Regions from separate parts of the Polaromonas sp. LjRoot131 genome, predicted to be linked through region 2. Evidence: riboswitches for the same ligand, from Rfam matches in the RefSeq annotation. Region 2 holds a riboswitch; the other holds the start of a gene.
What was found. Region 2 has a riboswitch for glycine ahead of ACSQ27_RS12505 (D-amino acid dehydrogenase). Riboswitches for the same ligand answer to the same signal wherever they lie in the genome.

Region 1 (3,392 bases), on a different contig from region 2:
AGACCCGGTGCACTTCGGGCTGGTGATGGTGGTCAACCTCGCACTCGGCATGATCACGCCGCCTTTCGGCGTAAACCTGTTCGCGGCCTGCACCGTCGCCAGAATTTCGCTGGACCGCATCGTGACGCACCTGCTGCCCTTTGTAGCGGTCATATTGGCTTGCCTGATGGTGATCACTTACGTCCCGCAACTCTCGCTGGGCCTGCGCGACCTGGTTTACGCCAAATAGCCCGGTCCCGAAGGGGATTCACGAAGCTGTCACGCCGGGCCGGCATGCTCGGGTTTTCATTTCAGGATGAAATCCCATGCAGCTCCACAAAACCGACCGTGCCCGCGCCGAGCTCAAGCCCGGCGTGAGAACGCTAGGCCAGCGCGAGCGCACCCTGCTGTTGATGGCCGACGGCAGCAAGTCCGCCCAGGACTTCCGCCCGTTGTTTGACGGCGACGGCGAGGCTATCGCCCTGCGCCTGCTGCGCGATGGCTTTCTGGAAGCGCACCCGGGCAAAACGTCCGCACCGGCGCCCGCTCCCAAACCCACACCCGCCCAGCTGCAGAACTTCCCGAGCCCCGAAACCACGCAGGCCATCCAGGTGTCGGCCGACCAGTTTGAGGGCAAGCGCTCGCTCGCCACCACCCGCATGTTCCTGTTCGACATCTGCGAGCGCATGTTCGCCCGGCGCGACCCGGTGATGGCCGAGCGCTTTCGCGAAGCGCTGCGCAACGCCAAGGACCGCGACAGCATGCTGGCCGCCTCGCGCGAAATGATCGAAGAAATCGAAAAAATCGCGGGCCACGAGCGTGCCGACTCCATCAGCGAGCGCATCGCCATGCTGCTGCCGCAGCACATAGACATCGTGGCGTAGCGACCTGAGAGCCGCGACCAAACCCCTGAGGTTTTACCCCCTCTCCCCCTGGGGAGAGGGTTGGGGTGAGGGCCGGCGGCGCAAATACCCCAAGTTTTCATGCATGAGCCGCGGCCCTCACCCCTGCCCTCTCCCAGAGGGAGAGGGAGTAAGAAAGAAACGGTGCGCTGCAGTCGTGTCTTTTGGTTTTGCTCCTTCCCCCGCTGGGGGAAGGCAGGGATGGGGGCTGTCGGCGCCTGATATTTCGCTGCGCGTGTTGAAGGCTGCGGCCCTCACCCCGCCTCTCCCAGAAGAACAGGACGCAAGACTTGGCCAGCATCGCCGGGAGGGTCTTGGGGGCGGCCTAAGTTACACTCGGCGGGGTCAGGAGAGAGTTTTCCCAGCGAAAACCGCCGAAGGCGCACGTACACCCCGGGGCAACCCTTTTTGGTGCACTGAACGCTCAGGCAAAAGGACTGGCAACCGCCCTGCGGCGCACCACGCGGCAAGGCGTTCCCTACTGGAGAGAGGCCGTTTTCAAGACGACCCACCGAAGGAGCAAATCCGCATCGCCGGGTGAATCTCTCAGGTAAAGTGGACAGCAGGGGCAGCCCATGGGATGAGAACCTGTTCAGGTTCTCAGGGCCATGAACCTGTTTGCCCCCCCCGGAGAATGTCTTGTCCGATTCGTCCACCTCTTCCGCCGTACCTGAAACCCTGCTGAAAACGCCGCTGCACGACCTGCATGTGGAGCTTGGCGCGCGCATGGTGCCCTTCGCGGGCTATTCCATGCCGGTGCAATACCCCGCAGGGCTGATGGCCGAACACCTTCATACGCGCCAGGCCGCCGGCCTCTTTGACGTGTCGCACATGGGCCAGCTGCGCCTGGTGGGTGCCGACGCCGCGGCGGCGCTCGAATCACTGATCCCGGTCGACGTGATCGACCTGCCCGCCGGCAAGCAGCGCTACGGCCTGCTGCTCAACGACGAAGGCGGCATCATCGACGACCTGATGTTCTTCAACCGCGACTACGCGAATGGCGGCGACATCTTCGTCATTGTCAACGGTGCCTGCAAGGTAGGCGACATCGCGCACATCCAGGCCAAAATCGGCTCGCGCTGCCAGGTCATCCCCATGCCCGAGATGGCGCTGCTGGCACTGCAGGGCCCACAGGCCGTCAACGCGTTGCAGCGCCTGGCCCCAGGTGTTGAAAAGCTGGTGTTCATGACCGGCGGGCGCTTCAGCGTCGCGGGCTGCGACTGCTTCCTCACGCGCAGCGGCTACACCGGCGAAGACGGCTTTGAAATTTCGGTGCACGCCTCGCAAGCCGAGACGCTGGCGCGCGCGCTGCTGGCCCAGCCCGAGGTCAAGCCCATAGGCCTGGGCGCGCGCAACTCGCTGCGCCTGGAAGCGGGCCTGTGCCTCTACGGCAACGACATCGACACAACGACCACCCCGGTCGAAGCCAGCCTCAACTGGGCCATGCAAAAAGTGCGGCGCACGGGCGGCGCGCGCGCCGGCGGCTTCCCGGGCGCGGACAAAATCCTGGCGCAACTGGCCGACCCCGCCACGCTGGCCCGCAAGCGCGTGGGCCTGGTGGCGCTGGAGCGCGTGCCCGTGCGTGACCACACCGAACTGCAAAGCACCGACGGCGCTTCAATCGGTGAAGTCACCAGCGGCCTGCTGGGCCCCACGATCAACCAGCCGGTCGCCATGGGCTATGTGAAACCCGAATTCGCCGCCCTGGGCACCCGCGTGAACGCCATCGTGCGCGGCAAACCCGTGCCCATGGAAGTCGCGGCCATGCCTTTTGTCCCCAACCGCTACTTCCGCGGCTGACCCCTGCCGTCCCCACCCCTTAACCCCTGGAGATTCTCATGACCGTCAAATACACCGAAGACCACGAATGGCTCAAGATTGAAGGCGACATCGCCACCGTCGGCATCACCGTGCATGCACAGGATGCGCTGGGCGACGTGGTGTTTGTGGACCTCCCCGCCGTGGGCACGACCTTCGCGCAGAAGGAAACCGCCGGCGTCGTCGAGTCGGTGAAAGCCGCCGCCGACGTCTACATGCCCGTGAGCGGCGAAGTGACGGCCATCAATGAAGCCCTGAAGGACGACCCGTCGCTGGCCAACAGCGACCCCATGGGCGCCGGCTGGTTCTTCAAGATCAAGCTGTCCGACCCATCGCAGCTTGACGCGCTGATGGACGAGACCCGCTACACGGCTTTCTCGGCCTGATTTTTTACTATCCTTTTCTCTGTTTTCTGACTCCTGGCTGCCAAGCCTGACACGGGACCCGACATGTTGATGCAAACCGCCAAGCCCCTGGGCGACCTTGAAAACCCCTCCGAATTCATCGCGCGCCACATCGGCATTGACGAGACCGACGAAGTCCACATGCTCAGCATCGTGGGCTCGGCCTCGCGCCGCGAGCTGGTCGAGGGGATCGTTCCGCGCTCCATCGCGCGCAGCACGCCCATGGCCATCCCGGCCCCGGTCACGGAAGCCGCCGCGCTCAAGCAGCTCAAGGCCATCGCGGCCAAGA
Region 2 (3,392 bases):
CCAGAGCAGCGCTTGCGCCACGATCACCCGCTCGCCATTGAAGGTCGCCGCCGGCGAGCCGTAGAGTGCATAGCCCAGCGCCAGCGCTTCGCTGACCCGGTGGCAGAAACTCGCGTCATCGGGACCCGTGAGGAGGCGATAGGCGGGAAGGCCGTCGGGCGGCGTGGTGGCGGGTGATGTCATGGCGGCAAGCGGCGAATGAACGGAGGGCGATATTACCGTGTCCGTTCAAACGCTGCATGAGCGCCGCCCTCAGGCCTTGGCCATGCCCGGCAAGGCCATGGCGCGGCCTGGCGCCGGCATACCGGTGAACGCAAAATCCACTTCCGGCACACGCCCGCTCACGATGTCGGCAATCGCCGCACCCGAGCCGCAGGCATGCGTCCAGCCCAGCGTGCCGTGGCCCGTGTTGAGGAACAGGTTGGAGGTTTTACTTTTGCCGATGTAAGGCACGTTGCTCGGCGTTGCCGGCCGCAGGCCGGTCCAGAACTGCGCGCCTTCGCCGTCCGTCATCTCCGGGAACAGCTGCTGCACGCGGCGCACGATGGCCTGGCAGCGCACCAGGTTCAAGTCCGTGTTGTAGCCGTTGAGCTCCGCCGTGCCGGCGATGCGCAGGCGCTTGCCGAAGCGCGAGAACACCAGCTTGTACTCGTCGTCGGTCAGGCTCACCTGGTAAGACGCCGCCTCGTTGATCACCGGCAGCGTCACCGAATAACCCTTGGCCGGGTAGATGCGCAGGCTTTGGCCCAGGCGCTTGGCCCAGGGCGCGCTGAAAGCGCCCAGGCACATCACATAGGCGTCGGCCTTCAGCGTCTCCACGCGCCCGCCCGCTTCGCCGCTGCCCCTGGCCACCTGCACGCCGTCCAGCCGGCCGCCGGCGGCCTGCACGTCCAGGATGGTGGTGTTGTAGAGAAACTTCACGCCCGCCTGTTCGCAGCGCGCGGCCAGCGCGGCGGTGAAGGCCTGGGCGTCGCCCGACTCGTCGCTGGGCGTCATGCTGCCACCGGCGATGCTGGCGCGGCACTGGGCCAGCGCGGGTTCAATCGCCACGCATTCCTCGGCGGTTTTCATGTCAAGCTCACAGCCGTGCTCGCGCATGATGCGCGCCGGCTCCTGCGCCGCGTCGTACTCGGCCTGGCTGGTATAGAAGTGCAGGATGCCCCGGGTCTGCGCGTCGTACTGCAGGCCCAGCTCTGCACGCAGTTTTTGCAACGCACCGCGGCTGTACATGCCCAGGTTCACGATCTGCCGGATGTTTTGCGCGGTGCGCGCCGGCGTGCAGTTGCGTAAAAACTCCAGGCCCCACAGCCACTGGTTCACATCGGCGCGCAGCCGGAACAGCAGCGGCGCGTCTTCGTGCGCCAGCCACTGCAGCACCTTGAGTGGTGCGCCCGGGTTGGCCCAAGGCTCCGCGTGGCTGACGGAAATCTGCCCGCCGTTGGCAAAACTGGTTTCCATCGCGGCCGCGCCGCGCCGCTCGATCACCGTGACCTCGTGCCCGCGCTGCGCCAGATACCAGGCCGTCGTGACCCCCGTGACACCTGCACCCAAAACCATGACTTTCATGGCGATTCCTTTTTTCAAGCAGAACTGACGTTGCGCAAGCGCAATGCCTGGGGGTGCTTGAATCAAAGAAGAATCATGGCAACCGCCAAGCCATCGCAGGCTTGCGGCCGCTTCCACTGTCCTTGGTACCTGAGAGATTCAGCCGCTGCTCGCGCATCGGCTTTGCTCCTTCGGTGCACCGCACCTTGCATGCGGCGTCTCTCCAGACGGCTGTGTGTTTCCGGGCAGTACGGGACCTGAGCGATTATGGAAGTTTGCGCCTTCGGTGGCCGCCCCTTGGGGGCAGCGCTCTCCTGCTTGAACGGTTTGAATTTACCATCGAAGCTTCATTTGCGAAACGCGAATCCGGCGTCCAGTACAGGTCCAGCGGGCTGATTCAGCGGCTTAATAGTAGGCTGCAGTATGGGCGTTCAGCCTTCACACACAGCGCGCACAAACGCGGCCTTGCCCTCGGTATAGGCCTCACGGTCGTTCGGGTACCGGGCCGCCAGGTCCGCCTTGAGCGCCGCATAACGTGCCGCCAACGCAGCATCCGCGCGCAGCGCATCACAAAAACGCAGGCGCTGTACCCACACCTCGCCGCCATGCACCACCAGGTGCAGGTGGTGCGTGCGATGCCCGCCGGCCCAGCGCATCAACCATTGGCGGTCCACCAGCGAGGCGTTAAATTCGGCCGATGCCGTATAGCCCTGCGCGCACAGCGGCGCCACCAGCGCCCTGGCCGCCGCCATCGAGGCCACACCGGCCAGGATGTCGATCACCGGCTTGGCCGCCAGCCCCGGCACGGCCGTGCTGCCGATGTGTTCGACGGCGATGAAATCATCGGGAAACAGCGCCAGCAGCCGTTCACGCTCGGCCTCGAACAGGCCGGGCCAGCGCGGGTCGTAAGCCCGCAGCGCCACTTCCTCGTGAATGGCGGCCTGCAGCGACTCCTGTTCCGTCATGGCGTCAGCAGCTCCTAACGCAGCGCGAAAAGCGCCGTGCGCGCCATCTCCAGCCGCTCCTCGAGGTAGGCGCCGTAAAAATCCGGGACTGCCACGCCCACCAGGGGCTCGGCCAGCTTCTGGCCCTCGGGGCCCAGGAACAGCACCGTCGGCGTGAAGCTCACCTTCCAGGTTTTGGTCCATGCCGCCGCCGTGGTGGTCTTGCCGTCGAAGCCGGTCAGCGGCGTGCTGTTGTCGTTGATATTGAGCTGCCAGGCCTCGAGGCCGGATTCATTGCGCGCGGGCAGAAGGTAGTTGCGCCGCACCAGTTCGCAATAAGGGCAACCGGGCAGGCTGACCAGCAGCACCAGCGGCCCGCCTTGTTTCTCGGCCAACCGGGCTGCTTGAGGCAGTGAAGCCGGCACAGGCAGGGTGGCGACTTTGACCGGTATCCGCGCCTGCCATGCCAGTGCGGGCAGCGCCAGGCTGCCCGCCAGCGCGGCCGTAAAGCCGCGTCGGCCCACCGCCTTCATTCAGCGCACTCCAGCAGGATATGCGCCAGCGCCGCCGGCTCGGTCACCATGGGGTCGTGGCCGGTGGCCAGGTCCACCACCCGCGAATTCGGCAGCCAGGCGCCGCCCCAGAAGGCAGGGTCGCGCGCGCGCAGCCGGCTGGGGGTGATGGTCGCCAGCGCCGGTGCTGTGCAGTTCACAAAAGTGCGCGGCACGGCCGCCACACGCTTCACGTCAAAATCCAGCGGTGCCTGGTAGGTGTTGCCCGGGTGCGGCGTCTGCCGGCGCTGCACCCAGTCGTGGTCGGCGCCCTGCAGGCCGTAGACCTCAGGGTCGGGCGGCGCAAAGCTGAAATTGGCCGTGGCCTGCGCACCCGCCATACGCTTTTGTT

Region 1: linked by a shared signal. The riboswitch ahead of gcvT (glycine cleavage system aminomethyltransferase GcvT) and the one ahead of ACSQ27_RS12505 (D-amino acid dehydrogenase) in region 2 are both predicted to bind glycine.

The regions. Positions count from the first base shown of each region.
Region 1 is NZ_CAXUPF020000001.1:392,527-395,918, reverse strand. Features, by position in the region: gene ACSQ27_RS01885 (TRAP transporter large permease) at 1-229, shown strand, start outside; gene ACSQ27_RS01880 (hypothetical protein) at 306-863, shown strand; glycine riboswitch at 1,218-1,331, shown strand; glycine riboswitch at 1,353-1,454, shown strand; gene gcvT (glycine cleavage system aminomethyltransferase GcvT) at 1,521-2,681, shown strand; gene gcvH (glycine cleavage system protein GcvH) at 2,720-3,085, shown strand; gene gcvP (aminomethyl-transferring glycine dehydrogenase) at 3,149-3,392, shown strand, end outside.
Region 2 is NZ_CAXUPF020000002.1:427,218-430,609, forward strand. Features, by position in the region: gene ACSQ27_RS12500 (DUF1737 domain-containing protein) at 1-183, opposite strand, end outside; gene ACSQ27_RS12505 (D-amino acid dehydrogenase) at 253-1,572, opposite strand; glycine riboswitch at 1,674-1,782, opposite strand; gene ACSQ27_RS12510 (GrpB family protein) at 1,977-2,510, opposite strand; gene ACSQ27_RS12515 (hypothetical protein) at 2,525-3,022, opposite strand; gene ACSQ27_RS12520 (alpha/beta fold hydrolase) at 3,019-3,392, opposite strand, start outside.